DNA from 3 places in the Streptomyces sp. NPDC057137 genome. Region 3 is predicted to be linked to each of the others. Evidence: riboswitches for the same ligand, from Rfam matches in the RefSeq annotation. Region 3 holds a riboswitch; each other region holds the start of a gene.
What was found. Region 3 has a riboswitch for thiamine pyrophosphate ahead of ACFT9I_RS17195 (thiamine ABC transporter substrate binding subunit). Riboswitches for the same ligand answer to the same signal wherever they lie in the genome.
Positions count from the first base shown of each region.

Region 1: another riboswitch for thiamine pyrophosphate. It lies ahead of thiC (phosphomethylpyrimidine synthase ThiC); the one in region 3 lies ahead of ACFT9I_RS17195 (thiamine ABC transporter substrate binding subunit).
Region 2: another riboswitch for thiamine pyrophosphate. It lies ahead of thiO (glycine oxidase ThiO); the one in region 3 lies ahead of ACFT9I_RS17195 (thiamine ABC transporter substrate binding subunit).

Region 1 covers NZ_JBHUUW010000007.1:172,085-182,384, forward strand. The annotation lists gene ACFT9I_RS09040 (YibE/F family protein) at 1-981, opposite strand, end outside; TPP riboswitch at 1,053-1,195, shown strand; gene thiC (phosphomethylpyrimidine synthase ThiC) at 1,189-2,967, shown strand; gene ACFT9I_RS09050 (MFS transporter) at 3,222-4,679, shown strand; gene ACFT9I_RS09055 (ferritin-like domain-containing protein) at 4,704-5,963, shown strand; gene ACFT9I_RS09060 (PaaI family thioesterase) at 6,004-6,525, shown strand; gene ACFT9I_RS09065 (acyl carrier protein) at 6,532-6,858, shown strand; gene ACFT9I_RS09070 (fatty acyl-AMP ligase) at 6,834-8,570, shown strand; gene ACFT9I_RS09075 (hypothetical protein) at 8,567-9,094, shown strand; gene ACFT9I_RS09080 (sensor histidine kinase) at 9,353-10,300, shown strand, end outside.
Region 2 covers NZ_JBHUUW010000106.1:3,104-13,403, forward strand. The annotation lists gene ACFT9I_RS38480 (class II 3-deoxy-7-phosphoheptulonate synthase) at 1-581, shown strand, start outside; gene ACFT9I_RS38485 (bacterioferritin-associated ferredoxin) at 761-1,078, shown strand; gene bfr (bacterioferritin) at 1,113-1,592, opposite strand; gene ACFT9I_RS38495 (sulfite oxidase-like oxidoreductase) at 1,747-2,379, shown strand; gene ACFT9I_RS38500 (deoxyribonuclease IV) at 2,402-3,283, opposite strand; gene ACFT9I_RS38505 (PASTA domain-containing protein) at 3,287-5,485, opposite strand; gene ACFT9I_RS38510 (thiazole synthase) at 5,617-6,411, opposite strand; gene thiS (sulfur carrier protein ThiS) at 6,417-6,653, opposite strand; gene thiO (glycine oxidase ThiO) at 6,650-7,855, opposite strand; TPP riboswitch at 7,852-7,966, opposite strand; gene ACFT9I_RS38525 (NAD(P)/FAD-dependent oxidoreductase) at 8,131-9,294, shown strand; gene ACFT9I_RS38530 (Rv2175c family DNA-binding protein) at 9,341-9,706, shown strand; gene thiE (thiamine phosphate synthase) at 9,809-10,300, shown strand, end outside.
Region 3 covers NZ_JBHUUW010000018.1:27,454-37,753, reverse strand. The annotation lists gene ACFT9I_RS17205 (ABC transporter ATP-binding protein) at 1-107, opposite strand, end outside; gene ACFT9I_RS17200 (ABC transporter permease) at 113-1,726, opposite strand; gene ACFT9I_RS17195 (thiamine ABC transporter substrate binding subunit) at 1,867-2,961, opposite strand; TPP riboswitch at 3,041-3,165, opposite strand; gene rlmN (23S rRNA (adenine(2503)-C(2))-methyltransferase RlmN) at 3,221-4,333, opposite strand; gene ACFT9I_RS17185 (phosphatidate cytidylyltransferase) at 4,509-5,579, opposite strand; gene frr (ribosome recycling factor) at 5,579-6,136, opposite strand; gene pyrH (UMP kinase) at 6,266-7,045, opposite strand; gene tsf (translation elongation factor Ts) at 7,245-8,105, opposite strand; gene rpsB (30S ribosomal protein S2) at 8,193-9,161, opposite strand; partial or broken gene ACFT9I_RS17160 (peptidoglycan DD-metalloendopeptidase family protein) at 9,384-10,070, shown strand.

The DNA.
Region 1 (10,300 bases), on a different contig from region 3:
GGTCGGATCCGCCTGACGCAGCTCCCACACCGCCGAGGTCTGGGTGACCGTCACATCGTCGAGCACGCCGAGCGATCCGATGATGATGCCCGCCAGCAGCAGACCGCTCATGTCGATCTCCGGATACAGACCGTGGATCAGTCCGGTGTTGTCGTCCGTGTTGCCCGTCAGACTCGCCCAGCCGATGAACAGCGAGCCCAGCAGCCCGATCAGCAGCAGCGAGATCAGCGTGCCGAGGACGGCCACCGACGTACGGGCCGTCAGACCGTGGCACAGATACAGCGCGATCAGCATGATGGCGCTCGCGCCGACGACCGCGACGATCAGCGGATTCGAGCCCTGGAGAATCGCCGGCAGGATGAACAGCGTCAGTACGGCGAACGAGATGACGAGCGCGACCAGCGCCATCAGCCCGCGCAGCCGGCCCACCACGATCACCGCGAGCGCGAAGATCCCGGCCAGCAGCGCCATCGGCATCGTGCGGTCCACGTCCGTGACCGAGTACTGCAGATCACGCGGCGCGTCGGGCGCGTAGGCGACGACGACGCCCTGTTTCACGTGAAACTGCCGGGGCGCGTCCGGCTGGACGACCTCGACGAACGTACGCCCCTTGTCCTTGCCGCTCGTCACCTCGACCGTCGCCTTCACACAGTCCCCGGTCTGCGCGCGCTGTGCCGCACGACCCTCCGGCGTCGACGTGTCGCCCGTCGGCGGGACCTGAGCGGCGTTCACGTCCTTGCAGTCGATCTGCTCGATCTTCACCACCCGGCCCTGCTCGGTCTGCCGGTCGAAGCCGACACCGGTGCGTTCGTGCGCCGGGGCGCCACCGGGCCAGAGCACGACGAGTCCGACAACGACGGCCGTCGCGAAGGGAATCAGCACCGCGGCGATGACCTTGCGCAGATGCTTGGAGACCGGCGCGGCCGGCCCGTGGCTGTGCGAGTGGCCATGCGTATCGGGTGTCTGCTGGGGTGAGGTCACCGACCGATCATCGCAAGAACGACGGAGGCCCCCTGTTCAGCACGCCCGACATCGCGTTAGCGTGGTGGTGCCTTTACACACGCGGGAGCTCGGAGCACCGGGCTGAGAGGACGCTGACTGTGGAGTTCCGGGGTTTCCCCGGATCCCTGAGCTGCGTCGACCGCCGAACCTGTTACCGGGTAATGCCGGCGTAGGGAGTAGGTCTCCATGACCGTTCAGGACACACACACGTCTGCCGCGCGATCCATCGGCTGGCACAAGGGGTACGTGGAAGGTTCACGCCCCGACCTCCGGGTGCCGGTCCGTCAGGTGCATCTCACCAACGGCAACGACGTAACGCTGTACGACACGTCGGGGCCGTACACCGACCCCACCGTCGAAACCGACGTACGGCGCGGGCTCGCACCGCTCCGGGAGAACTGGATCATCGGCCGCGGCGACACCGAGGAGTACGCGGGCCGCCCCGTCCGCCCCGAGGACGACGGCCTCAAGCACACCTCGCCCCGCGGCGGCCTCCTCCGGAGCGGAGCGACTGATCTACGGGGCCTCGACGCCGTCTTCCCCGGCCGCCCGCGCCAGCCGCGCCGGGGCCGCGACGGGCAGGCGGTGACCCAACTCGCGTACGCCCGGCGGGGCGACATCACTCCGGAGATGGAGTACGTCGCCATCCGGGAGAACGTGGCGCCCGAGGTCGTACGCGAGGAGATCGCGGCCGGCCGCGCCGTGCTGCCCGCCAACGTCAACCACCCCGAGATCGAGCCGATGATCATCGGCAAGCGGTTCCTGGTGAAGGTCAACGCCAACATCGGCAACTCCGCGGTCACTTCCTCCATCGAGGAGGAGGTGGACAAGATGACCTGGGCCACCAAGTGGGGCGCCGACACGGTCATGGACCTCTCCACCGGCCGCAACATCCACACCACCCGCGAGTGGGTGCTGCGCAACTCCCCCGTCCCCATCGGCACCGTGCCGCTCTACCAGGCGCTGGAGAAGGTCGACGGCAAGGCCGAGGAGCTGACCTGGGAGATCTACAAGGACACCGTCGTCGAACAGGCCGAGCAGGGCGTCGACTACATGACCGTCCACGCGGGCGTGCTGCTGCGCTACGTGCCGCTGACGGCCCGCCGCAAGACCGGCATCGTCTCGCGCGGCGGCTCGATCATGGCGGCGTGGTGCCTGGCGCACCACCGGGAGTCGTTCCTGTACGAGAACTTCGAGGAGCTGTGCGACATCCTCGCGGCGTACGACGTGACGTACTCCCTCGGTGACGGCCTGCGCCCCGGCTCGATCGCCGACGCCAACGACGAGGCGCAGTTCGCCGAGCTGCGGACGCTGGGCGAGCTGAACACCATCGCCAAGCGGCACAACGTGCAGACCATGATCGAGGGCCCCGGCCATGTCCCGATGCACAAGATCAAGGAGAACATCGACCTCCAGCAGGAGATCTGCGAGGAGGCGCCGTTCTACACGCTCGGCCCGCTGACGACGGACGTCGCCCCGGCGTACGACCACATCACCTCCGGCATCGGCGCCGCGATGATCGCCTGGTGGGGCACGGCGATGCTCTGCTACGTGACCCCCAAGGAGCACCTGGGCCTGCCGAACCGCGACGACGTGAAGACCGGCGTCATCACGTACAAGATCGCGGCGCACGCGGCGGATCTGGCCAAGGGGCATCCGGGGGCACAGGAGTGGGACGACGCGCTGTCGGACGCGCGGTTCGAGTTCCGCTGGGAGGACCAGTTCAATCTGGCGCTCGACCCGGACACGGCGCGGGAGTTCCACGACGAGACACTGCCCGCCGAGCCGGCGAAGACCGCGCACTTCTGCTCGATGTGCGGGCCGAAATTCTGTTCGATGAAGATCTCGCACGACATCCGGCGTGACCACGGCGGTTCGCAGGACGAGATCGAGGCGGGCATGGCGGCCAAGTCGAAGGAGTTCGCGGCGAGCGGCAACCGGGTCTATCTGCCGCTGGCGGACTGACCGGACGTATCGCATGGCGGAGAGGCCCCCGACCGGTCCCGGTCGGGGGCCTTCGTCGTGCCGTGCTCGTGCCGTGCCGTGCTCCGTAGGTCGTAGTCGGGACTCCCACCAAAGTGGTGGTTGGGGCCGTGAAAGGTGGGGACGGGCCGGAATCCCTTGTACCGGGACATGGGATACGTATCGGATGAGTCCCGTAGACGGCAGGCGGCAGAGCGCTCCACCGACATTCCCACCGTCCCGAGGGATTGACCGCATTGGCCACAGAAGCCGGCACCGGACAACCAACGCCCGCCCCCATCCCATCGGCATCGGCACCGCCGTCACCGGCGCCGCCGCACTCCGGACTGCTGCTCGGGATCCTGTCGTTGGCCGCCTTCATGGCCGGGCTCGATCTCTTCATCGTGAACGTCGGCTTCGACGCCATCGGCCGTGAGTTCGACGGCGCGTCGCTCGCGGACCTCTCCTGGGTCCTCAACGCCTACGCGATCGTCTTCGCCGCACTCCTGGTGCCCCTGGGACGGCTGTCCGACCGCTACGGCCGCAAGGCCGGATTCCTTCTCGGCGTAGCCCTCTTCACCCTGGCGTCCGCCGCCTGCGCCGTCTCGACGTCGCTGTGGCAGCTGGTCGCCTTCCGGGTGCTCCAGGCGGTCGGCGCCGCGGCGCTGACCCCCGCCAGCCTCGGTCTGCTGCTCTCGGCCTTCCCGCCGGACCGGCGGGCCGGCGCCGTACGGATCTGGTCGGCGAGCGCGGCGCTCGCGGCGGCGGCCGGGCCGGTCTTCGGCGGGCTGCTCGTCAGCGCGTCATGGCGGTGGATCTTCCTGGTGAACATCCCCATCGGCGTCCTCGCCCTGGTCGTGGCCGTACGTATCGTCCCCGACTCCAAGGAGGCGACGGTGACCCGGCTGCCCGATCTGCCGGGAGCCGCCCTGCTGACGGGTTCGATCGGGCTGCTGGCACTCGGCCTGGTGAAGATCAACGACTGGTCCGCGGTCCGGACGTCCGCCGTGCTGGCCGGCGCGGTCCTCGGGACCGCGGTGTTCTGGTTCCGGTCGCTGCGCCACGCCTCCCCGGTGATCGAACCGGCGCTGCTCCGGGTACGGGCCTTCGTCTGGTCCAACGTGACGGCGATCGCCTTCAGCGCGGCGTTCGCCGCGAACCTGCTCACCGCGATCCTGTGGATGCAGCAGGTGTGGCAGTACTCCGCGCTGCGTACGGGACTCGGGATCGCCCCGGGCCCGCTGATGGTCCCGCTGGCCGCGATCGTCGCCGCGAAGCTGGCGGCACGCGTCCCGGCGGGCCGGATGGTCGCCATCGGCTGTCTGCTGTGCACCGCCGGAGTGGTGCTGATGGCGGTGAGCATCGATCAGAGCCCGCACTACGCGAGCGAGTTGCTGCCCGGCTGGCTGGTGGGCGGCGTCGGGGTGGGCCTCGCGCTCCCCACGATCCTCGCGACCGCGACGACCGACCTGCCGGCCGCCCGGTTCTCCACGGGCAGCGCGGTGGTCAACATGAGCCGGCAGATCGGCAGCGTGCTGGGAATCAGCCTGCTGGTCGCGATCCTCGGCACTCCGCTCACCTACGACGCGACCCATGAGGCGTTCGTCCACGCCTGGATCGCGATCGGAATCTTCATGATGCTCGGCGCCGCGACCGCGTTCGGCATGACCTCGCGTCCTGCCGCCCGTGGCTCCCGGGCGCCGGCGAGCACGTAACCATCTCCTTCGAGAGGAAACGTCATGAGTACCAGCATCAATCTCGGCACGGGCGCCAACGGCGTCCTGGGCACCGACGGCCTCGTGAGTACGAGCAAGACGCGCGTCGTCTTCGTCGACTGTCTGCCCGCGCTCGCCCTCGGCCCGCAGCTCTCCCTCGCCCGCTTCGGCGAGATCGGCCTCGACCGGGCCACCCCCGACACCTTCGAGCGCTATCTGAACGACCTCGAACCGGGCACCGACGTGGCCGTCGCCTTCATCGGCGGCAGCGGCTCCTCGGCACCGGCGGCGGTCCGGAGCCTGCGCGGCATGCGCGGCTTCGCCAAGACCCGGGTGTACGTGGTCGGCGAAGGCGCCGGCGGCCAAGTACCCGGCTGGGCCGAGGTGCACGACGTCGAGGACATCATCGCCCCGGCCTCCTTCGACGGGTTCGGATTCGCCGACACCGTGGAGATAGGCATGCGGGCCCACGGCTCGCTGATCCTCGACCCGCTCTACACCGACTTCTACCTCGACATGACGTGGAACAAGATCTTCGACTGGTTCGAGACCACCCGCTGGGACTGGCGTGAGCTGGAACTCGACAAGCTCAACCCCGAGCTGATGAGCGCCGAGGAGGTCGACTTCCTCACCGAGGCGGCGATCATCGAATTCGGCACCCTGCCGGGCGCGCACAACTTCCTGCGCGAGTGGGAGGGCGAGACCAGCTTCTCGTCCTGGGCGCTCAGCTGGGGCGCCGAGGAGGCGCGGCACTCGCTCGTACAGGCGCGCTGCCTGGAGAAGCTGGGCGTCAAGGTCCGCTCCAAGCACGCGCTGTACAAGCGCGAGCCGTACCCGATGGGCGACACCCGCGTCGGCACCCTGATGATGAACATCATCTCCGAGGCACGCGCCGCCGAGCTCTATCGCGCGCTCGCCGCCGAGACCAAGGAGCCCGTGGTCCGGGGCATCTGGAAGCTCCTCGGCCGTGACGAGTCCCGGCACGCCCGCGCGTTCTACGTCTTCACGCAGGAGCTGTGCGACGGCAACCGGGAGAGCCAGATCGCCGCGCTCAAGATGGCGTACGTCTGGCTGGCCGACCGCAGCGACGGACTCAAGCACCCGGCCGGGCACTTCTACCCGCACTCGACGTCCGCGAAGGGCGTCCGGCGTATCGAGACGATCCAGGCGGGCGCCACCGACGCGGCCGACGGCAAGGTGCTGTCGATGGTGCGACGGCTGGTCGAGGACGACTCGATCGAGTCGTCGAAGGACGTCAAGCGCAAGCTCCGCTCGCTCATCTGACCGGCGCCGACAGCGACAGTCACGACCTGAGGAGCGGGGTTTGCCCGAGTCAGCGTTCACCACAGACAGTGCCGGCGAGGCGGCGGCCGAGACGGCCAACTGCTTCGGCTGCGCCCCGCACAATCCCATCGGACTGCGGCTGGTCTTCGAGGAGGAAGGCAACGGATTCGGCACCCGGATCAAGCTCGGCGCCGACTACGAGTCGTTCCCCGGTGTCATCCACGGGGGGATCGTGGCCGCGATCCTGGACGAGACGCTGGCCCAGGCCGTGTACCGGTCCGACCGGATCTCCGCCTTCACCACCGGCCTGCGCATCCGCTACGGCAGGCCCATGGAGACCGGCGCCGAGTACACGGCGCACGCCGAGATCACCAAGCGCGACGCGCTGTCGGTACGTGCCTCCGGGGAGATCCGGCTGCCGGGCGGCGATCTCGTGGCCGCCGCCGACGGCACGTTCCACCTGCTCACGGACGAAGTGCTCGGCACGTACGGCACACGACTGCCGACCGGACTCGTCGACGCGCTCCGGGCCTCCAACAGGACCACCACACAGGGGGATTGACCACACATGGACACCACCGACACCGCAGTCACCACCGACACCACCGCTGACAGCGCGGTCACCACCGACACCGCGGTCACCGACGAAGCCGTCCGCGAGAAGATCCGTCAGATCGTCGCCGACGAACTCGACATACCCGCCGCCGGTCTGACGCCCGACCAGCACTTCCGCTCCCTCCCCAACGTCGACTCGATGCGCGTGCTCCAGATCGTCCTCACCACCGAGAAGGCGTTCGACATCGAGATAGAGGACGAGGTCACCTTCCGGGTCCAGACGATCGGGGAGTTCCAGGGCGTGGTGGAGGACCTGTGCCGGCAGAAGACCTCGGCGTGAGCCTGGTCGACGCGCTCGCCGCCGTCGCCGCCCGCGGAACAGGCCACGGTATGCGCCTGTTCCGCGGGGACGAGGAGGCCGAGCGCGTCACCTTCGGCCAGCTCCACGCCGAGGCCGGGCAGCTGGCCTGCGGACTGCTGGAGCGCGGCGTCGTACGGGGGGAGCGGGTCGCCGTCGCGCTCCCCACCTCGATCGACTTCGCCCGCGCGTTCTTCGGCGTGCTCGCCGCCGGCGCGGTGCCCGTGCCCGTACCGCCGCCGGTGCGCTTCGCCTCGCTCGACATCCATCTGAAGCGGATCGTGCTCGTGATGCGCCAGTCGAAGGTGCGCGTCGTGCTCTCCGACAAGATGCTGGGCGGGCTGCTGGAGCCGGCGCTCGGCGGCGCCGACGGTGAGTTCCAGATCCTCGACGTGGCGCTGACGCGCGCGACCTCGCCGGTGTACGTGGACGTGGCGGCCGGTGATCCGGCGCTCGTCCAGTACACCTCGGGCACCAGCGAGAGCCCGAAGGGCGTCGTACTGAGCCACGCCAACCTGCTCGCGAACGTCGATTCCATCGCCGGGGGGCTGGGAATCGACGACACGGACGTGAGCTGCAACTGGCTGCCGCTCTTCCACGACATGGGCCTGATCGGCGCGTTCCTCGCGCCGGCGCTGACCGACGCCGAGACGTATCTGCTGCCGCCCGAGGACTTCCTCCGGGACCCAGGCCGATGGCTGCGGATCATCAGCCGGTACGGGGTGACCGCGACGACGGCGCCCAACTCCGGCTATCTGTACGCCCTGCGGCGGGTCCCGGCCGAGCGCGTGCCCGAACTCGATCTGTCCCGCTGGCGGTTCGCGCTCAACGGGGCGGAGCTGATCGACCCCGACACGCTGCGCCGGTTCTCGGCGCACTTCGCGCCGGCGGGCTTCCGCGCCGATGCCTTCCTGCCGGTGTACGGCCTGGCGGAGGGCAGCCTCGCGGTGACGTTCGCGCCGACGGGCCGGGCGGTGCGCGGTACGTGGGTACGGCGCGACGCGCTCTCGCGGGGCGTGGTGGAGCCCGTGCCGGAAGGCACCGACAGCACCGACAGCACCGACAGCACTCACGGCGGCCGGGAGATCGTCTCGGTCGGCCTCCCGGTGGCGAACACCGAGGTCAGGCTGGTCGACGAGGCCGGTACGCCGCTGACCGACGCCTCGCTGGTCGGCGAGATCCAGATCCGCGGCGACTCGGTGACGCGTGGCTACGAGGACAACGAGGAGGCGACCCGGGCCACCGTCCACGCCGGTGGCTGGGTGTCCACCGGCGATCTGGGCTTCCGGCAGGACGGCGAACTGTTCATCGCCGGGCGGAAGAAGGAGGTGATCATCGTCTTCGGCCAGAACTACTACGCGAGCGACATCGAGTCCGTCGCGGGCCGGGTCACCGGGGTCGCGAACGGCGCGGTCCTCGCGGCGGGAGTGGCGTTCCCCGACGGTGAGGGACTGGTGCTCGTCGCGGAGACCAAGGAGTCCGTGGCGGCGGCCCGCGAGGAGTTGATCGCCCGGCTGCGGTACGCCGTGTCGGACTCGCTCGGCCTCACGCCGCGCGACATCGTTCTCGTACGCCGGGGGCGGCTCCCGCGTACCTCCAGCGGAAAGCTTCAACGGCACGGCGTGGAGGAGGTGTTGGCAGCGGCCGGCGCCGACCCCGTAACGCGGACGGACGAACAGAAGGTGACCTCATGAGCGCGGACCCCACTCCCGAACTCACGGCGACGCAGCGCGAGGAGCTGCTGCGCCGCTCATGGATGGCCACCGACGGGCTCTGGTACTACCAGACCGCGCTGTCGGGCGGCATCGACGGCGCGAACGAGGCCAACATCGCGGTGGTGCGCGAGTTCGGGCGCCAGGAGATGGTGCGGCTGATGCGCGGTCTCGGCATCGAGAAGGTCGAGACCGTCGAGCAGTACCGCCGGCTGTTCCAGGCGGCGGTTGACCTCTATCTCGGTTCGCTGTTCGAGGCGGAGGAGTCGTTCGACAACGACACGGGCACGCACGACCTCAAGGTCATCACGTGCTTCGCCTACAAGGGGGTCAAGAAGGCGGGAATCGAAAAGGAATACCACTGCGGTCCCGGCGAACGGCTGACCGGCTGGCTGAAGGCGATGGATCTGCCGGACGACATCGATCCGGATGTCGGGCTCTGTCAGATGGCCCATACCGGCTCGTGCGGCTACCGGCTCACCGTCGGGCTGCCGCACGGATCTTGAGACGTCGATCTTGAGACACGGATCTTGACCGAACTCTTAACAGTAATTTACTTCGGAATGTGGGTGTTTGGCAGAATTAGTGATGAATTTCATTTCTTGAAGGCCCCTCTTGGCCACGTATACTCCCTAAATATCACGTGGGAGGCTGCGGGATAATGGCGGGGGGCTGCCGTGGCGATCGATCCGGAGGGGCGTGCCGGGATAACCGGACTGCCCGAACAAGTTCGCGCGAACATTGTCGAGCCATTCTTCCAGCGATTGCGGGCACTGGACAGTCCGCTGCTCGAAGAACCTGAAATCAGCGCGTTACTCGTCAATCAGGTCGAGTTACTCCTCGACGACATCGCGCGGGGCGCGCGGACCCGTTTCCGCGCCAGGACCACACCGAGCAAGGAATCCCTGCGGGCCGCGGCCGAATTCAGCAGGACCCGGGCCTCGCGCGGTATCCATCCGACCGAGACGGTGCGCGCCGCCGAGTTGTTCTACGAGACGGCGCTGCCCGTCATCGTACGCGAATTCCTGCCCGCCGCGCCCTCGCCCGACGAATTCCTCGACACCGCGCTGACCTTGAACGACGCGGTGATGACACAGATCGCGCTCGGCTGCGTCGGCTACATCAAATTCCTCCGCGAGAAACTGCACAGTTCCCATCTCGACGAACGTCACCGGCTGGCCAGGGACCTGCACGACCGGGTCGCCCACGAAGTCCTGGTGGCCATGCTCGAACTGGAGCTGTGCGAACCGCTGATCCAGAGCGAGAGCGCGGCCGTACGGTCGAGGCTGAAATCGGCCGAGGAGGCGCTCCGGGTGGCACTGCGGGAAATCAGTGATCTCTCCGGTGAACTGCGTGAGTCGGTCTCCGACACCAACATGGAACGTGCCCTCACCAATTTCATCGATTCCACCGTCCCGGACGGTGTCAGGGCGGAGTTGACCGTCACGGGAAATGTCGACGACATACCGGCGGCAGCGGCGGAGGAGCTGTACTTCATCATTCGCGAGGCGGCCAGAAACGCGCTGCGGCACTCCGACCCCGACGAACTGTGGATCACGATCAGGGTGACGGAGACGCTGGTCCAGGCGTCCGTCATCGACGACGGCGCGGGCTTCGACGTGGCCACCATCGCCAAGACCCGGCGAGGTGGCCTGATCTCGATCCGCGAGCGGACCGAACTGCTCGGCGGAAACCCCAGCATCCACAGCTCG
Region 2 (10,300 bases), on a different contig from region 3:
TGTACGACGTCTCCGGGCACATGGTCTGGATCGGCGAGCGCACCCGTCAACTCGACGGCGCGCACATCGAGTTCGCCTCGAAGATCGCCAACCCGATCGGCATCAAGCTCGGCCCGACGACGACGGTCGACGACGCGCTCAGCTACATCGACCGGCTCGACCCCGAGCGCGAGCCCGGCCGGCTGACCTTCATCGTCCGGATGGGCGCCGACAAGGTCAGGGACAAGCTCCCCGAGCTGGTCGAGAAGGTCACCGCGTCCGGCGCGACCGTCGCGTGGGTGACCGACCCGATGCACGGCAACACCTTCGAGGCGGCGTCCGGCCACAAGACCCGCCGGTTCGACGACGTGCTCGACGAGGTCAAGGGCTTCTTCGAGGTCCACAAGGGCCTCGGCACGCACCCGGGCGGCATCCATGTCGAACTGACCGGTGAGGACGTCACCGAGTGTGTGGGCGGCGGCGACGAGATCTTCGTCGACGACCTGCACCAGCGGTACGAGACGGCCTGCGACCCCCGGCTCAACCGCAGTCAGTCGCTCGACCTGGCCTTCCTGGTCGCGGAGATGTACCGGGCGCAGTAGGGCGTTGTCGTAACCGCGGCGGGGACGCGGAGCAGTACGCACGGTGGGGCGCGGATCGCGATGTGATCCGCGCCCCACCCACGTACGGGGGACTGTCGCGTGCACCGGAGGGCAGGTAAGGTTAGGTTTGCCTCACCGTTCGGAACGGGGCGGCGCCGGCCGAACGATCCCGCCTGGAGGTGAACCGCGTGTACGTCTGCTCATGCTTCGGCATCACCGAGAAGCAGGTCAGGGAACACGCGGAGGCGGGCGCGTGCACCCCCCGCCAGATCGCCTCGGCCTCGAAGGCAGGCACGGACTGCGGTTCGTGCGTACGCAGCATCCAGTCGATCCTCGGCCGTGGCGGCTGCCCGCGCCGTGAGCTGCTGGGGACGGCGGCCGTGGAGACCGCGACCGCGGAGACGGCGGTCGCGCAGTCGGCCGTCGTACAGGCGGCTGCCGCGCAGTCCGCCGCCGTACGGGCGGTGGCCACGTCCGTGGGCCGGGAAGCCGCCTGACGCACCGGCCCGCCGGGGTCCGCCGGCCGGGCCGTCAGCTGTCCGGCTGCTCGATCAGCTGGGCGATGTACAGCGGCTCACCGAGCTTCTCGACCAGGTCCAGCTGGGTGTCGAGATAGTCGATGTGGTGCTCCTCGTCCTTGAGGATCGACTCGAAGATCTTCGCGGAAGTGATGTCGCCCTTGGCGCGCATCACCTCGATGCCGCGCCGCAGCCGGTCGATCGCCTCCGCCTCGATCTGCCGGTCGGCGTTGAACATCTCGGTGACGGTCTGTCCCACACGTACATGGAAAAGCCGCTGATAATTCGGCAGACCGTCCAGGAAGAGAATCCGGTCGGTCAGGATCTCCGCGTGCTTCATTTCGTCGAACGACTCGGCCCGTGTGTACTTCGCGAGCTTCGTCCAACCGAAGTTCTCCTGCATTTTGGCATGCAGGAAGTACTGGTTGATCGCGGTCAATTCGGCGGTCAGCTGCTCATTGAGGAACTCGATGACCTCGGGGTCGCCCTGCATCGCAGAGGCTCCTTCCACACGGGGACTGGCCAGGATGCGCGCATCCTCGCACCGTGCCAGAAGGGCGTCCAGTAAGGCCCTACTTAGTAGCAGTTGCCGGAATCGGGCCGTACCTGGTCATGACCACCCTTCGCGGTCTGTCACCATGGAAGGCATGGGTCAGCCGGAAAGCCGGGAAGAGCGGGAGTCGGCGCAGTCCGGGCTCCCACCGGGGCAGCGGCTCCAACGGGGCTGGCCGGTCACCCATTACGGGCCGGTGCCCAAGTTCAAGCCGGACCGCTGGGAGTTCCGGGTCTTCGGCGCCACGGCCGACGGCGACAAGCGCTGCTGGAATCACGAGGAGTTCTCGGCGCTGCCGTTCTCGACAGTCGTCGCCGATCTGCATTGCGTGACAAAATTCAGCATGCTCGGGGCCGAATGGGGCGGCGTACTCGCCCGTACGCTCCTGGAACTGGCTCCGCCGGCGCCGAGCGTCACCCATGTCATGGTCTGGGCCGAGTACGGATACAGCGCCAATATCCGGCTGGACGACTTCACATCGGAACGGTCCATCTTCGCCACGCACAAAGGCGGCGAACTCCTCACCGCCGAACATGGATTTCCGCTGCGGCTCGTCGTGCCACATCTGTACGCGTGGAAGGGCCCGAAATGGGTCCGGGGCGTGGAATACATGACCGCCGACCGCCGCGGCTTCTGGGAGGAGCGCGGCTATCACAACATCGGCGACCCCTGGGGCGAGCAGCGCTACTCGTACCAGGAAGGGCCCGGAGACGGCCCGGAGCTGTAGTCCGCCCCTGTCTCGGCCGGTCTCAGGCCCGTCCGTCCTCGCGCAGCTTCTTCAGCAGGGCCACATCCGCCGCGTGCCCCTCCTTGCCACCGGGCGTCTCGATCACCAGCGGCACCCCCTCGGTCGCCGGATGCGAGAACAGCGCCCGGAACGGCGCCTCGCCGATATGACCCGCGCCGACGTTCACATGCCGGTCCTTACGGGCGCCCGACACGTCCTTGGAGTCGTTGGCGTGGATCAGCCTCAGCCTCCCCGGACCCACCGTCCCCACCAGCTTGTCCAGCGTCCGGTGCGTCCCGCCGGGTGCGGCCAGATCGTGGCCCGCCGCGAAGATGTGGCACGTGTCCAGGCAGATGCCGAGCTTGGGATGCGAGTCCAGCGCGTCGAAGTACGGACCGAAGTCCTCGGCGAGCGAGCAGAGCGAGGAGCCCTGGCCCGCGGTCGACTCCAGCAGCAGATACGGGTCGTCGTCGTGCGTCAGCTCGTCGAGGAGCGGCAGCATCCGCTCCCGTACCTGCGCCAGCGCCACCTCGCGCGGCCGCCCGCCGGTCGCCGAACCGGTGTGCACGACGACACCCGGGGCGCCGATCTCCCGGCCCCGGCGGAGACTGTGCCGCAGCGAGTCCACGGACCGCTCGGCCGTCTCCGGTGTGTGGGAGCCGAAGTTGATCAGATACGGGGCGTGGATGTACGCCGACAGCCCCTCGGCGGCGCACTCCGTACGGAACTGCTCGTCCTGCGCCGGATTCCCGGCGGGTGTCGCCCAGCCACGTGGATTGGCGACGAAGACCTGGACGGTCTCGGCGCCGATGTCACGCGCCCAGGCCAGCCCCACCCGGGCGAGGCCGCCCGCCACCGGAACATGGCCGCCGACGGGATTGCGCGGGCGGTCGGGGAGCGTCAAGCCTCAGATTCCCTTGGTCGTGATGGTGATGGTGCTGCCCTCGGCGGCCTTCTCGCCGCCGTCGACGGACTGCTTCGACACGGTGTCGTCCAGGAACGGGAAGCTCCGGTCGACCTCCACCTCGAAGCCCGCCTCCGTCAGCTGGGTCCTGGCGTCGTCTATCGACTTCCCCGTGACGTCCGGGACGGCGATCATCCGCGGGCCCTTGGAGATGGTCAGCGTGACGGTGTCGCCCCGGGCGAGCTTGCTGCCCTCCTTCGCCGACTGTTCGGCCACCGCTCCGGCGTCCTCCGGGGAGTTGACCCGCTCGGCCGCGATCTTCACGTCGAGTCCCGCGTCCTCGAGCGAGGCGGTCGCCTCCTCCTCGGACTGACCGGTCACGTCAGGCATGTGGACCGGCCTGCCCTTGCTGACGACCAGCGCCACTCCGGCGTCGGGCCGCAGCTCCGTGCCCGCCTTCGGCTGGGAGCGGATGACGGCGCCCTGGTCGGTCTCCTCGTCGAAGGACCGGGTGATGACCCCGGGCGCGAGGCCGGCCTTCCTCAGGGCGTCCTTGGCGTCGGCCAGCGACTTACCGGCCAGGTCGGGGACCCGCACGATCTCCGGGCCGCGTGAGATGACGAGGGTCACCGAACCGTTGCCCCGTATCCGCGAGCGGGGCTCGGGGTCGGTGCGCATGACCGTGCCGCGCTCGAACGTCTCGCTGAAGTCGTGTCCCACCTTCGCGTCCAGGCCGGCGTCGCCCAGGCGCTTCTTCGCGACCTGCTCGGTCTGCCCGAGGAGCGAGGGGACGCGGGTGAACTGCCCCGAGTTGATGTACCAGACACCGACGCCCACACCGAGCACCAGCAGCGCGGCCACCACGATCGTGAGAACGCCTCTGCGGGGTCGGTGGCCGCCGCGCCCGCCGCGGCGGCGCGCCGGCGGCTGATGGGGCGGCGCGGGCGGTCCCGGCGGCGGCATCGTGAGCCGGCTGGTGCGGCGGACGCCGTCTCCCGAGGAGGCGGCCGACGAGCCGGGCGTATCGGACCCGTCGGACGCCGCGTGGGGGCGGACGCGGCGCGGAATCACGCTCGTACGGTCGTCGGAGCCGTCGCCGAGACTGCTGGCGGAAGCGCTGTCGGAGGCGTCGTGCGAGGCGACGGAGGCGAGAGAGGCGTTACGGGAGCGCCCGGCCCCGCTGTCGGCGGTGCCGCCGTGGCTGTCCTGGGACGGCTCCGACGCGGTGCCGACGCCCGTGCCGCCGGAGGCTCCCGCGCCGTTCGTGCCGGGAGCGCGGTCCTGCGGCCCGGCGTCGGCCGGCGCGGTCCTCGTCGAGGCCGTCGTGGCCTGCGGCGGCACCGCGTCCAGCTGCGCGTCGTCGAGCGCCGCGCGCGTCCGACGGGTCAGCGCGAGGAGCGCCACCGCGTCCTCGGGGCGGATCTCCGGATTGCGGGCGGTGGCCGCCGCGACCAGCTCGTCCAGGTCGATCGCCATCCCGGGCACCGCGGCGGACGGCGCGGGCACGTCTTCGTTCAGATGGAGGTAGAGCACCTGCGCGGGGGTGTCGCCGCCGTGCGGCTTGGCGCCGGTCAGCATCTCGTGCAGGACGACACCGCACGCGTACACGTCGACGCGGGTGTCGGACGTGCCGTACTCGATCTGCTCCGGTGCCAGATACGAGACCGTGCCGAGGATCGTGCCCGTGGTGTTCGTGACCGAGCCGACGGCCCGTACGAGACCGAAGTCGGCGACCTTCACCCGGCCGTCGTCCCCTATCAGCACGTTCTCCGGCTTGATGTCCCGGTGGATGAAACCGGCCCGGTGGGCCGCGCCCAGCGCGGCCAGCATCGGCTCCAGGATGTCGAGCGCGGCACGCGGCTGGAGAGCGCCCCGCTCGCGCAGGACGTCCCGCAGCGTGCAGCCCTCGACGTACTCCATCGCCAGATAGACGTACGCGCCCTCGGCGCCCTGGTCGAAGACCCCGACCACGTTCGGATGCGCCAGCCGCGCCACGGACTTGGCCTCGCGGATGAAGCGCTCCACGAAGACGGCGTCGGTCGCCAGGGCCGGGTGCATCACCTTCAGGGCCAGGACCCGGTCCAGCCGGGTGTCGACGGCCCGGTAGACCGTCGCCATGCCGCCGACGGCGATGCGCGCGTCGACGCGGTAACGGCCGTCGAGCACTTGCCCGACGAGAGGGTCCTTGAGCGTCGTATCCACCCGGCCGAGTCTACGAGCCGCCACCGACACTCCCGCAGCCCCGGGTCAGGCCTGACACGCCACTGGGGCCGTCTTGTGACAGCACGCACACCACATCGCGGCAAACGGCCGCCGGCCCCCTGAGACCGCCGTCAGAACGCCGGCCGCTCCGGGTCCAGCCGCGCCAGCCCCTCCGTAGGAGACGAGGCTTCGGCGAAGTGCCGGCGCGGGATGCGGCCCGCGCGGTGGGCCAGCCGGCCCGCCTCGACCGCGTGCCGCATCGCCTCGGCCATCAGGACGGGCTCCTGCGCGCGGGTGACCGCCGACGCCAGCATGACGGCCGCGCAGCCCAGCTCCATGGCGAGCGCGGCGTCCGACGCCGTACCGGCCCCGGCGTCCAGGATGACCGGCACGCGCGCGTGCTCGGTGATCAGCTGGAAGTTGTGCGGGTTACGGATGCCCAGACCCGACCCGATCGGGGAGCCGAGCGGCATGATCGCCGCGCAGCCCACGTCCTCCAGCTTCCTGGCGAGCACCGGATCGTCGTTCGTGTACGGCAGGACGGTGAAGCCGTCGTCCACCAACGTCTCGGCGGCGTCGAGCAGTTCGATCGGGTCCGGCAGCAACGTCCGTTCGTCGGCCACCACTTCGAGCTTGATCCAGTCGGTGCCCAGCGCCTCCCGCGCGAGACGGGCGGTGAGGACAGCCTCGCCCGCGGTGAAGCAGCCCGCCGTGTTCGGCAGGACCCGGATGCCCAGCCGGTCGAGCACGGACAGGACGGAGCCGTGCACGGTGGGGTCCAGCCGGCGCATGGCGACGGTGGTGAGTTCGGTGCCCGACGCGATCAGGGACCGTTCCAGTACGTCGAGGCTGGGCGCGCCGCCCGTACCCATGATGAGGCGGGAGTCGAGGACGGAGTCGCCGATGACGAGCCGGTCGTCGGACATCGGGCTCAGCCTCCTTGGACGGCGGTGAGGACTTCGACGCGGTCGCCGTCGGACAGGGTGGTGGCCGACCAGCGCCCGCGCGGGACGACGGTCTCGTTGAGCGCGGCGGCGACGCCCGACGGGGCGGGCGTGAGGGTCGCGACGAGGACGTCGAGGGTGACGGGGCCGGCGAGGACCCGGGCCTCACCGTTCACCGAGACGGTCACGGATCCCCGCGCGGACGAATGCGTGGTGTCGGTCATGCGTGCTGCTCCTGACCTACGGAGACGGCGGGGGAGAAGCCCGGCGAGGAGCCGGGCGCGAAGCCGGGGGAGAAGCGGCCCGGTGTGAAGGGCCGCGCGTCGTCGGGCAGTTCGCCCGTCGTGAGCACGGTCGCCATCACCTGACCGGTGACGGGCGTCAGAAGCACCCCGTTGCGGTGGTGCCCGGTCGCCAGATGAAGCCCCGGCAGGGCGGTCGGCCCGAGCAGCGGGGCGTTGTCCGGCGAGGTCGGCCGCAGCCCGGCACGGGTCTCGGTGAGCGGCAGTTCGGTGATGCCGGGAAGGAGTTCGTGGGCGTCGCGCAGCAGTTCGTACACCCCGCCCGCCGTCACCGTCGTGTCCCAGCCGAGTTCCTCGCTCGTGGCGCCCACGACCAGCTCGCCGTTCTCGCGCGGCACCAGATAGATGTGGCTGCCGCGGACCTCGGCCCGCAGCGTCCTGGACAGGAACGGCGCGTACGGGCGTGGCACCGTCAGCCGCAGAACCTGGCCCTTCACGGGGCGTACCGGTGGCAGGACGTCGTCCGGCACGCCCGCGAGCTGCCCGCTGAGGCTGCCCCCGGCGATGACGACCTGGTCGGCGCCGAGTTCGGCGCCGCCGCCGACGGCGACCCCGGCGGCCCGGTCCCGGACCACCCGCAGACGCTCGGCCCAGGCCCGGTGGAAGACCACCCCCGCCCGCTCACAGGCCGTCACCAGGGCGGCCGCGAGCCGGCGCGGGTCGATCTGATGGTCGCCGTCGACCCGCAGACCCCCGCGCACCCCCGGGGCGAGCATCGGCTCCAGCCGCCGGCACTCGCGGCCGGTGAGCCACTCCGACTCCAGACCCGACCTCCTTTGGAGGGCATGGAGTTCACGCAGCTGCGCCCGGTCGTCGGTGTCGAGGGCGACCGCGAGCGTGCCGCAGACGCGGTAGCCGGTGTCCTGGCCGGAGACCGACTCCAACTCGGCGACGAAGTCGGGGTAGAGCCCCGCGGAGGCGATGTTCAGCCCCAGCAGGGTCTGTTCGCCGTGGTCGAGTTCGCTGACGGCGGCGAGCATTCCGGCGGCGACCTGCGCGGCGCCGCCGCCCGGCTCCGGATCGACGACGGTGACGCCGAGTCCGCGCTGCGCCGCCCGCCAGGCGGTGACGAGGCCGATGATCCCGCCCCCGACGACGAGGACGTCGGTATGAGATGACCGCATGGGCGTCCAGCTCCTCCCTTCGCCGGCATGACCCGGATCAGGTTCGTACGGTCGGAGGCCGTGTCAGCCTCCCTCTCAGCCCGCTGCGTGCGGGCTCCCGCGAGGTGTGAAGTCTCTTGTTCGCTACTGCCGATAAGTGCTTCGGGAGTCAGCGTAACCCCCTGTCCCCGCGCCCTGTAAGGGAGTCGTCGTCCCGGCCGGGTCCTTAAGGTGATCGGGTGAGCGAGCAGCGGAAGCAGACGGACGAGCGGCGCACCGTCGTCGTCGGCGCGGGTATGGCGGGTGTGCAGACCGCCGTGGCACTGCGCGAACTGGGCCACGACGGCCCCGTCACCCTCATCGGCGCCGAGCGGCACCAGCCCTACGACCGGCCCCCGCTCTCGAAGGCCGTCCTCCTGGGGACGGCGGAGAGTTCGGCCTTCGACGTGGACTTCGAAGCGCTCTCCGTGGAACTGCGGCTGGGTCTCGAAGTGACCGGTGTGCGTCCCGGGGACCGGGAGTTGGACACGGAGGCGGGGCCGGTTCCGTACGACGTGCTCGTCATCGCCACCGGCGCCGAGCCGATCACACTGCCGGGCGCCGAGGGCGTGCCCGGTGTCCATCTGCTGCGCACCCTGGACGACGCGGCGCGGCTGCGCCCCGTCCTGGACCGCGGGCGGCACATCGTCGTGGTCGGCGCGGGCTGGATCGGCGCCGAGTTCACCACCGCGGCCAGGGAGGCCGACTGCGCGGTGACCGTCGTCGAGGCCGCGGGCCGTCCCCTCGCCGGCGCCCTGCCCGCCGAGGTCGCCACTCCGATGGCGCACTGGTACGCGGAGAGCGGCGCCGAACTCCTCACCCACGCGCGCGTGGCAGCCGTGGAACCCGGCACGGTGGTCCTCGCCGACGGCCGCGAGCTGGCGGCGGACGCGGTGGTCGTGGGCATCGGCGCCAGACCCGCCACGGCCTGGCTGGCGGGCTCCGGCATCGTGACGGGCCCCGAGGGCGCCGTCACGGCCGACGACCGGCTGCGCGCCTCACAGCCCGGCGTGTACGCGGTCGGGGACTGTGCCTCGTTCCCCTCGGCCCGCTACGGCGAGCGGCTGATGGTGCACCACTGGGACAACGCGCTCCAGGGGCCACGTACGGTCGCCGCCGACATCGTCGGGGAGTCGCACGAGCCGTACGACCCGGTCCCGTACTTCTGGTCCGAGCAGTTCGGCCGCTTCGTGCAGTACGCGGGCCATCACGCGCGGGCCGACACCCTGCTGTGGCGCGGCGACCCGGCGAGCGCCGCCTGGTCGGTCCTCTGGCTGCGTGACGGGGCGCTGGTGGCGCTGCTGGCCGTCGGCAGGCCGCGCGATCTGGCGCAGGGCCGCAAGCTCGTCGCGTCGGGCGCCCGGATCGACACGGAGCGTGCCGCCGACCCCGCCGTACCGCTCAAACTGACGGCCCTCTGACCCGGCTCGGCTTCCGACTGTCAGTCCGGGATGGCAGGCTTGTCCTGTGACTGAGATTGACGCAAAGATCGATGCTCTCGTCCCTGCCTGGCTCCACCTGCCCGATATCGCCGAAATGCTCGATATCGAGGTGACGCGTGTACGCCAGCTCGTCAAGGAAGGCACGCTGATCGCCGTGCGCCGCGGTGAGAACCGCGCGCTCCAGGTGCCGGCCGCCTTCATCGACGGCGACAAGGTGGTCAAGGGCCTCGCGGGGACCCTGACGCTCCTGAGGGACGACAGCTTCACCGACGAAGAGATGCTCGAGTGGCTCTTCACTCCCGACCCGTCCCTGCCGGGCACGCCCGCGCAGGCCCTCAGCGAGAATCGCGGTACGGAGGTGAAGCGCCGCGCACAGGCGCTCGCCGTCTGAGCCCTGTCCGGCCGTGGGCGGGGCGGGGCCCCGGGCGCGCACCGCCGGGCCCCACCCCCAGATACGACAGATACCGATCTCGATCCGACGGGGGAGACCCGCATGCCCGCAGCGCCCGGTGCGCCCAGCGCACTCGATCTGCTGTCCGACGCCCGGCTCTATCTGTGCACGGACGCGCGGAAGCGGCAGGGGGATCTCCCCGAGTTCCTGGACGCCGTCCTCACCTCCGGTGTGGACATCGTGCAGCTGCGTGACAAGGGCATGGAGGCGGCCGAGGAGCTGGAGCACCTCCAGGTCTTCGCCGACGCCTGCCGGCGCCACGGCAAGCTCCTCGCCGTGAACGACCGGGCCGACGTGGCGCACGCCATCGGCGCGGACGTGCTGCACCTGGGCCAGGGCGACCTGCCCGTCTCCGCCGCCCGCGCCATCCTCGGTACGGACCTGCTGATCGGCCGCTCCACACACTCCGAGGCCGAGGCGATGGCGGCGGCCGGCGAGCCCGGCGTGGACTACTTCTGCACCGGGCCCTGCTGGCCCACCCCCACCAAGCCCGGCCGGCCCGCCCCGGGCCTCGACCTCGTGCGGTACGCCGCG
Region 3 (10,300 bases):
CTCGGTCCCAGCACGCAGACGATCTCGTGCGCGGCCATCTCCAGATCCACCGCGTCGAGCGCCGTACGCCGCCCGAACCGTACGGTCACGTCCTCAAGAGCGAACAGGGCCATCAGAACTCTCCGGAACGGTCGGTACGGATACGTTCGAGCACCAGCAGCGAGACGGCGCACACCACCATCAGCACCGTGCTCAGCGCCATCGCCTGCCCGTAGTTGAGATCACCGGGCCGCCCCAGCAGCCGCGCGACGGCGACCGGCAGTGTCGGCCGGTCCGGTCGCGCGATGAAGACCGTGGCACCGAACTCGCCGAGCGAGACGGCGAAGGCGAATCCGGCGGCCACCAGCACCGCTCGGCGCACCATCGGCAGATCCACCTCCCGCCACACACGCAACGGCGAAGCACCGAGAACGGCGGCGGCCTCGCGCAACCGCCCGTCCACGGCGCGCAGTACGGGAAGCATGATCCGTACGACGAAGGGGACCCCCACCAATGCCTGGGCGAGCGGCACCAGGATCCACGACGCCCGCAGGTCCAGGGGCGGCTTGTCCAGCGTGATCAGGAACCCGAAGCCGACGGTCACGGCGGAGACGCCCAGCGGGAGCATCAGCAGCGCGTCGAAGCCCCGTACGAGGCGCCCCGCCCTGCGGGTGAGCGCGGCGGCCGCCAGCCCGCCCACGACCAGGGCGATGACCGTCGCCACCAGGGCGTAGCGCAGGGAGTTCCAGACCGCTTCCAGCGGCGGTACGAGGAACGTGCCGCCGCTCGCCTCCACCGAACGAAGTGCCCGGTAGTAGTCGAAGCCGTACCCGGCAGGGCCGTCGAGCGACCGCTCGATCAGCACGCCGAGGGGTAGCAGAATCAGAAGGAGGACGGTGCCGAGCACCCCGGCGAGCAGCGCCCACTGGCCGACTCCGCGCGGCCTGCGCGCCGTCTGCGCGGGGTCGACCAGTTTCAGGGCGGTCTCCCGCCTCCGTACGGTCCAGGCGTGCAGCGCCAGGACCGCGCCGACGGCGGCGAACTGCACCATCGTCAGAACGGCGGCGGTGGGCAGATCGAGCAGCTGCGCGGTCTGCCGGTAGATCTCCACCTCCAGCGTGGAGTAGGCCGGACCGCCCAGGATCTGGACGATGCCGAAGGAAGTGAAGGTGAAGAGAAAGACCATCAGCGCCGCGGCGGCTACGGCGGGGCCGAGCGCGGGCAGCGTGACGCGCCACCACGCCGCGAACCGCCCGGCGCCGAGCACTCGCGCGGCCTCTTCCTGACGTGGGTCGAGGCGGGCCCAGAGGCCCCCCACGGTGCGGACGACCACCGCGTAGTTGAAGAAGACATGCGCGAGGAGGATCGCCCATACCGTCGTGTCCGCCCGCACGCCCCACAGTTCGTCGAGCAGCCCGCCGCGCCCCAGCAGGGCGAGGAACGCCGTGCCGACAACGACGGTCGGCAGGACGAACGGCACGGTCACGACGGCGCGCAGCACCTCTTTGCCGGGGAACTGGAAGCGGGCGAAGACGTAGGCACCGGGGAGCGCGATCAGCAGGGTGAGGGCGGTGGAGACCGCAGCCTGCCACGTCGTGAACCAGAGCACCTGCCCGATGTCGGGCCGGCTCAGCACGTCGCCGAACCTGCCCCAGTGCCAGGAGCCGTCCGCCTTCAGCCCGCGGCCGACGATCGCGGCGACGGGGTAGGCGAAGAAGACCGCGAAGAAGGCGACGGGTACGGCCATGAGGCAGAGCCGTACGGCGCTCCCCCGGCGCCGTACGACGCGCGCCGCGCGCCCCGCTCCCCGGTCCCGTCGTCGGACGACGGGACCGGCGGCGGCAGCCTTACCCGTGGGCCTCTCGCCCTTCCGGGCGGCCTCCGCGCCTACTTGACGACGAGTGAGGACCACGACTGGATCCACTCGTCACGGTTCTTGGCTATCTTCTCCGGCGCCACCGTCTCCGGGTTGTCGACGACGGCGCCGTGGTCGGTGAAGAGCGCGGGCAGCTTCGCACCGTCGACGACCGGGTTCACGAACATGTTGAGCGGCATGTCCTCCTGGAAGGTCTTGCTCACCAGGAAGTCCAGCAGGGCCTTGCCGCCCGCCTCGTTCTTCGCCCCCTGGAGCAGGCCGGCGAACTCGATCTGGCGGAAGCAGGTGCCCGCGGCGACGCCGGTAGGCGCTTCCTTGGGCTGCGGGTCGGCGTACAGGACCTCGACAGGCGGGCTCGACGCGTACGAGACGACGAGCGGACGCTCCGCCTTCGCCTTCTTGCCGCCCGCCGAGCCGGAGAAGTCCTCGTTGTAGGCCTGTTCCCAGCTGTCGACGACCTGGACGCCGTTGGCCTTGAGCTTCTTCCAGTAGTCCTGCCAGCCGTCGTCCCCGTACGCGGCGACGGTGCCGAGGAGGAAGCCGAGGCCCGGTGAGGACTGCTCGGCGTTCTCGACGACGAGGAGGTCCTTGTAGGCGGGCTTCGTCAGGTCGGCGAAGGACTGCGGCGGGGCCAGTTTCTTGTCGGTGAAGTACTTCTTGTCGTAGTTGACGCAGATGTCGCCGGTGTCGACGGGGGTGACACGGTGCTTGGCGTCGTCGAGCCGTACGTCGGCGCGGACCTGGTCGAGTCCCTTCGCCTCGTACGGCGTGAACAGACCGTTGTCGAGAGCACGGGAGAGCAGGGTGTTGTCGACGCCGAAGAAGACGTCGCCCTGCGGCGAACCCTTGGTGAGGATCTCCTTGTTGAGCGCCTCGCCGGCCTCGCCGCTCTTGAGCACCTTGACGGTGTAGCCCGTCTGCTCGGTGAACTCCTTCAGTACGGAGTCCGAGGCGGCGAACGAGTCGTGGGCGACGAGCGTCACGCTCTTGGACTTCGCGCCGTCCGACGCCGTGGAGTCCTCGGATCCGCCGCCGCACGCGGCGAGCGTGGAGACCCCCAGCGCGGCGGCGACGGCGCCGACCGCCATCTTCTTCGTGGTACGCACTGAATTCCTCCTGGGATGTCCAGGAGAAGACGCGGCCCTGCCCCGCGCCGGCGAACCGGAGCAGGGCAGGGCGCAACAGCTTGAGTGATGACCGAACTTCCTACCCAGAATGACCTGGGCAAGGTTCAGAGGGTCTGCGACCGTGAGGCTCTTCTCGAGCCTCTGCCGCACTCTCAGCGCTGTGGCGCTCCCCTGTCGGAATATGTAATTCGTTCGAACCCCAGCGTACATGGGCCCCGACGGGGCCCCTTCGCCGCGCTCAGCGCTCCGTCGCCGCCAGCTGACCGCACGCTCCGTCGATCTCCTGGCCGCGGGTGTCGCGCACCGTCACGGGCACCCCGTGGGACGCGATGGCCTCGACGAAGGCCTTCTCGTCCTCGGGGCGTGAAGCGGTCCACTTGGAGCCGGGCGTCGGGTTGAGCGGGATCAGATTGACGTGCACCCGCTTGCCCTTGAGCAGCCGCCCCAGCAGATCGCCCCGCCACGCCTGGTCGTTGATGTCGCGGATCATGGCGTACTCGATGGAGATCCGGCGCCCCGACTTCTCGGCGTACTCCCAGGCGGCGTCCAGCACCTCCCGCACCTTCCAGCGGGTGTTGACCGGCACGAGGGTGTCACGCAGTTCGTCGTCGGGCGCGTGAAGCGAGACGGCGAGGCGGCACTTGAAGCCCTCGTCGGCGAATCGCAGCATCGCGGGCACCAGGCCCACCGTCGAGACGGTGATGCCGCGCTGCGAGAGGCCGAGACCGTCCGGCTCCGGGTCGGTCAGCCGACGGATCGACCCGACGACGCGGCGGTAGTTGGCGAGCGGTTCGCCCATGCCCATGAAGACGATGTTGGAGAGCCGGGCGGGGCCGCCGGGGACCTCGCCGTCGCGCAGCGCGCGCATACCGTCCACGATCTGGTGCACGATCTCGGCCGTGGACAGGTTGCGGTCGAGACCCGCCTGCCCCGTGGCGCAGAACGGGCAGTTCATGCCGCAGCCCGCCTGCGAGGAGATGCACATGGTGACCCGGTCCGGGTAGCGCATCAGGACGGACTCGACGAGCGTGCCGTCGTGCAGCCGCCACAGCGTCTTACGGGTGGTGTCGTCGTCACAGGAGATGTGCCGGACCACGGACATCAGGTCGGGCAGCAGCTCCGTGGCGAGCTTCTCGCGCGCGGCGGCCGGAATGTCCGTCCACTCGGCGGGGTCGTGCGCGAACCGCGCGAAGTAGTGCTGCGACAACTGCTTGGCGCGAAACGCCTTCTCGCCGAGCGCCGCCACGGCCTCGCGACGCTCCTCCGGCGTGAGGTCGGCGAGGTGCCTCGGCGGCTTCTTGGCGCCACGGGGCGCGACAAACGTGAGCTCTCCGGGATTGGGCGGTGCCATGAGCTGTTTTCTCCTCGGTACGACGAGGCCGGTGTTCCCCGCCGGCTGCGGGAGGGACATGGGCACACTGCCGGTGCCAGGAGACCTCATGTGACGGGCCCCGCGACCGCGGAGCGCAGTAAGGCCCGCCGTACGGGACGGCGGGCCTTACCAGGGTAACCGGTACGGATACGGCTCAGCCCGAGCCGACGAACACCACCAGCAGCAGCCACACCACCGGGGCCGTCGGCAGGAGCGAGTCGAGGCGGTCCATGATGCCGCCGTGACCGGGCAGCAGCGTGCCCATGTCCTTGATCCCGAGATCCCGCTTGATCATCGACTCGCCCAGGTCACCGAGCGTGGCACTGGCCGCGACGGCAAGACCGAGCAGCAGGCCCTGCCACCAGGTGCCGTCGTCGACGAGGAACTGCATGCACAGCGCGCCGGCCACCATGGCGAATCCCACGGCGCCGAACAGGCCCTCGCGGGTCTTGCCGGGGCTGATGCGCGGCGCCAGCTTGTGGCTGCCGAAGCGCCAGCCGATCGCGTACGCACCGGTGTCGCTGACGATGGTCAGCACCAGGAAGGTGAGCACGCGCCGTGCGCCGTCGTCCGCCGTGAGCATCATCGCGACGAACGTCGCCAGGAAGGGCACGTAGAACGTCGCGAAGACGCCCGCCGTCACGTCCTTGAGATAGCCCTCCGGCGGCTCCGTCATGCGCCAGGCGAGCACGGCGAGCGCGGTGAGGGCCGTGGCCACCCAGGCGCCTTCCGCGCCCCGTACGTACCCGGCGACGACCATCGCGGCGCCACCGACCGCGAGCGGGACGAGGGGCGCCTTGATGCCCTTCTTCTCGTCGAGCCGGGAGGTCAACTCCCACAGCCCGACGACGACCGCGACCACTATGACGCCGATGAAGACGGCCTTCACGACGAACAGCGACGCCACGATCACCGCGCCGAGCCCCACACCGACCCCTATGGCCGCGCGGAGGTCGCGGCCTGCCCGCTTCTTCGGCGGTGGTGGCGGAGGGGCGGACATGGGCTCCTGCGGCGTTTCGTCACGGAACAGGGGGCCGCCCGGCCGAGCAGCCCCCCGGTCGTCATCCTGGGCCCCGCCGCTCGCGGGTACGTCGGGCACGATGGGCATGGGCCGAGTCTGCTGTGCGTCAAGCTCATCGTATGCGGGACCCGCCGGGGCAGCCCCCTGGTCAGGCGGTCCCCAGTAGCCGGCGGTCGGCGGGGCCCCCCAGGAAGAGTCGTTCATCAGACCTCGAGCAGCTCGGCTTCCTTGTGCTTGAGCAGCTCGTCGACCTGGGCGACGTACTTCGCCGTCGTGTCGTCGAGCTCTTTCTCGGCGCGGCGCCCCTCGTCCTCGCCGACCTCGCCGTCCTTGATCAGCTTGTCGATCGTCTCCTTGGCCTTGCGGCGCACGGAGCGGATCGAGATCTTCGAGTCCTCCGCCTTGGTCTTGGCGACCTTGATGTACTCCTTGCGGCGGTCCTGCGTGAGCTCGGGGAACACCACCCGGATGATGTTTCCGTCGTTGCTCGGGTTCACTCCGAGGTCGGAGTCGCGGATGGCCTGCTCGATGTTGCGCAGCGCGCTCTTGTCGAACGGGGTCACCACCGCCATGCGCGGCTCGGGCACCGAGAACGAGGCCAGTTGGTTGATCGGGGTCAGGGCACCGTAGTAGTCCGCCACGATCTTGTTGAACATCGCCGGGTGCGCACGACCGGTGCGGATCGCGGCGAAGTCGTCCTTGGCGACCAGGACGGCCTTCTCCATCTTCTCCTCTGCTTCGAGGAGGGTCTCTTCGATCACCACTTGCTCCTGCGTGTCTTGAGTGGGCCCGGTGTGCTTACAGGGCCGGCGGAACCTGCGTCGCGTCTTCTTCCTGCACGGTGTCCGACCGGCAGGGCTTTGTCCATCCCCGTGCGGGGCAGCCCGAGTTCAGGCCCGGGTGCCCCGGTCGCTCACGAGCGTGCCGATCTTCTCACCCTTGACGGCGCGCGCGATATTGCCCTCCGTGAGGAGTTCGAAGACAAGGATCGGCAGCGCGTTGTCGCGGCAGAGAGTGACCGCCGTGGCGTCGGCGACCTTGAGGTTGCGGGTGATCACCTCGCCGTACTCCAGCGCGTCGAACTTCACCGCGTCGGGGTTGGTCTTGGGGTCGGAGTCGTAGACCCCGTCCACGCCGTTCTTGCCCATCAGCAGCGCTTCGGCGTCGATCTCCAGGGCGCGCTGGGCGGCGGTGGTGTCGGTGGAGAAGTACGGCATCCCCATGCCGGCGCCGAAGATGACGACGCGGCCCTTCTCCAGGTGCCGTACGGCGCGCAGCGGGATGTACGGCTCGGCGACCTGCCCCATGGTGATGGCGGTCTGGACGCGGGAGTCGATGCCTTCCTTCTCCAGGAAGTCCTGGAGAGCGAGGCAGTTCATGACCGTACCGAGCATGCCCATGTAGTCGGAGCGGGCCCGGTCCATGCCGCGCTGCTGCAGTTCGGCGCCGCGGAAGAAGTTGCCTCCGCCGATGACGATGGCGATCTCCGCCCCGTCCCGTACGACGGCGGCGATCTCGCGGGCGATGGCGTGTACGACGTCGGGGTCGACGCCGAGCGCTCCCCCGCCGGCGAACGCCTCACCGGACAGTTTCAGCATGAAGCGCCCGGCCTTCTTGCCGGGGTCGCTGTTGTCGTCGGTGGACTGGGTGGCGTCCGCGCCCTTGTTCATGGGGATCTCCTCGTGCACATACGAAGAAGGCCATTGCCGGTGGGGTCTGTGTCCCTAGCGGCAATGGCCTCCTCGTCAGATCTGCGGCCGTCCGGCGCGTGTTCGGCCGGCGGCTGCAGTAGACCCTAGCGGGGTCCACCGTCGATCGCGTACGACTGCGCTGTCCCGGGTGCTCGGCCCCGGGACGGTGTCCGGAACGTCAGGCGCCGACGCGGATGCGCGCGAAGCGCTTCAGCGTGACACCGGCCTCGTCCAGGACCTTCTTGACGGACTTCTTGTTGTCCTTCGCGAACGGCTGGTCGAGGAGGGTCACCTCCTTGAAGAAGCCGTTGACACGACCCTCGACGATCTTGGGCAGCGCGGCTTCGGGCTTGCCCTCCTCGCGAGAGGTGGCCTCGGCGACGCGGCGCTCGTTCTCGACGACGTCGGCCGGAACGTCCTCACGGGTGAGGTACTTCGGCGCGAAGGCGGCGATGTGCTGGGCGACGTCCTTGGCGACCGTGGCCGCCGTGGCGTCGTCGACGCTGCCCTTGTCCAGCTCGACCAGGACACCGACCTGCGGCGGGAGGTCGGGCATGGTGCGGTGCATGTACGTGCCGACGAAGCTGCCGTCGCCCTGGAACTGCGCGAAGCGGTCCAGGACGATCTTCTCGCCGAGGTTGGCGTTGGCCTCGTCGACGAAGGCCTGGACGGTCTTGCCGGGCTCGATCTCGGAGGCGCGCAGCACGTCGATGTCGGCGGGGCCGGTCGCGGCCACGTGCGCCGCGAGCGCGTTGGCGGCGGCCAGGAACTTGTCACCCTTGGCGACGAAGTCCGTCTCGCACTTCAGCTCCAGCAGAACACCGGAGGTGTTGTCGTCGGAGACGAGGGAGACGACAGCGCCGTTCTCCGCGCTGCGGCTCTCGCGCTTGGCGACGCCCTTCTGGCCCTTGACGCGAAGTACCTCGACGGCCTTGTCGACATCGCCGTCGGCCTCGACCAAGGCCTTCTTGCAGTCCATCATGCCGGCGCCGGTGAGCTCGCGGAGCTTCTTGACGTCAGCGGCGGTGTAGTTCGCCATGTCTGTGAATCTCTCTCGGAAGTCGAAGATCTACGGGTGGACGGCGGGGGCCCGTGGCCCCCGCCGTCAGCAACCGAACCTTTGAGGTCAGGCCTTGTCGGCGTCCGCGGCCGGAGCCTCGGCAGCCGGAGCCTCGGTGACCTCGGCGGCGGGGGCCTCGGCCGGAGCGGCGGCCTCCTCGGCCTGCTCCGCGTCGGCGACCTTCTCCGTCTCGGCGGAGGTCTGGACGTCGGCAGGCGCCTCGGCGGCGTCGGCGGGCTTCTCGGCGTCGCCCTTCTTGTCGCCTTCGAGGAGGTCGCGCTCCCACTCGGCGAGGGGTTCACCGGCGGCCTTCTCGCCCGGCTTGGAGTCGCCGGTGGCGGCGCCGGAGCGGGCGATGAGACCCTCGGCGACGGCGTCGGCGATCACGCGGGTGAGCAGGGTGACGGAGCGGATCGCGTCGTCGTTGCCCGGGATCTTGTAGTCGACCTCGTCGGGGTCGCAGTTGGTGTCGAGGATCGCGACGACCGGGATGTGGAGCTTGCGCGCCTCACCGACGGCGATGTGCTCCTTCTTGGTGTCGACGATCCAGACGGCGCTGGGCACCTTCTGCATTTCGCGGATACCACCGAGGGTCTTCTCCAGCTTGGCCTTCTCACGCGAGAGGACCAGGAGCTCCTTCTTGGTGAGGCCGGAGGCGGCCACGTCCTCGAAGTCGATCTGCTCAAGCTCCTTGAGACGCTGAAGGCGCTTGTAGACGGTGGAGAAGTTGGTGAGCATGCCGCCCAGCCAGCGCTGGTTGACGTACGGCATGCCGACGCGCGTCGCCTGCTCGGCGATGGCTTCCTGCGCCTGCTTCTTCGTACCGACGAACATGATGGAGCCGCCGTGGGCGACGGTCTCCTTGACGAACTCGTAGGCGCGGTCGATGTACGACAGCGACTGGAGCAGGTCGATGATGTAGATGCCGTTGCGCTCCGTGAAGATGAAACGCTTCATCTTCGGGTTCCAGCGGCGGGTCTGGTGACCGAAGTGGACGCCGCTTTCCAGCAGCTCCCGCATCGTGACGACGGCCATGGCCGTACTCCTTGAGGTACTCGGTTGTCGCGTCCGCCGGACGGCGGTCGCGCCTGACGCCCCGGAACGCTTTGCCACTAGGGACCGAGAAGCGTGGACGCCGGCGAAGAGGTCGGCGGCGGGGCGTGCGAAGTCGATCCGGTGACCCGGATCGCCACAGGAAGTGTACGGGACCCGCACAGTGCCCGGCGACGGAGTGCGGGGGTGACGGAGTTATACACAATGGGCCGGTTATCCACAGAATCCGAGCATGATCCACATGGATTCGCCGACTGCGGCAGCGTGAACGCCATGATCACTGTCCACGAACTGCTCATTCACGCCTCCGCCCGACCCGGCCGTCGTGGTCGGCGGGGGGTCATCTCTCTGTGCGTCTCCGCCGGTGTCGCCGCGCTCGCGGGGGTGGTGGCGGCCGTCCTGTTCGGCCCCTCGCCCGAAGCGTGGGCCGCGGACAACGAGGAGGCGAGCACAGGCGCGGGTGCCAACTCCGGTGCGCCCTCGGCCACTTCGGGCGGCAGCACCGCCGCCGCCGATACCTCCACGGGCGCCGGGGCCGGGATCGGTGTCGAGTCCGGCAAAGGTGTCGACGGCGTCAGCGGCGACCGGGCCTGGCCGGTGGGGCCGCGGCCGACCGTCCTACGAGGGTGGGAACCGCCCGCCTCGCCGTACGGCCCCGGCCATCGGGGCGTCGATCTCGCCGCGGCCCCGGGCACTCTCGTCCGCGCCGCCGCTCCCGGCCGGGTGTCCTTCACCGGCATGGTGGCGGGCCGCGGCGTCCTCTCGATCACGCTGACCGGCACAGGGCAGCCACCGCTGCGGACCACCTACGAACCGGTGACGGCGGTTGTCGCCGAAGGCGATGAAGTGACAGCGGGCCAGGTCGTCGCCGTCCTCGGGCCAGGACCTTTCCACTGCGCCGGCGGATGTCTGCACTGGGGTCTGCTGCGGGGCGAGACGTATCTCGACCCGCTGTCCCTGCTGCCCGACGACCTGCTCGACCGAGGCCCGGCCCGTCTGCTGCCGGTGTTCGGGGTCCCCGAGCCGGCCGCCACGGAGGCGCCGCCCGGATCGCCACCGCCCTTCGCGCCGGACGATGTCGCGATCATGGCCGAGGAGACCGCCGCGGCGGCCGGCGACGC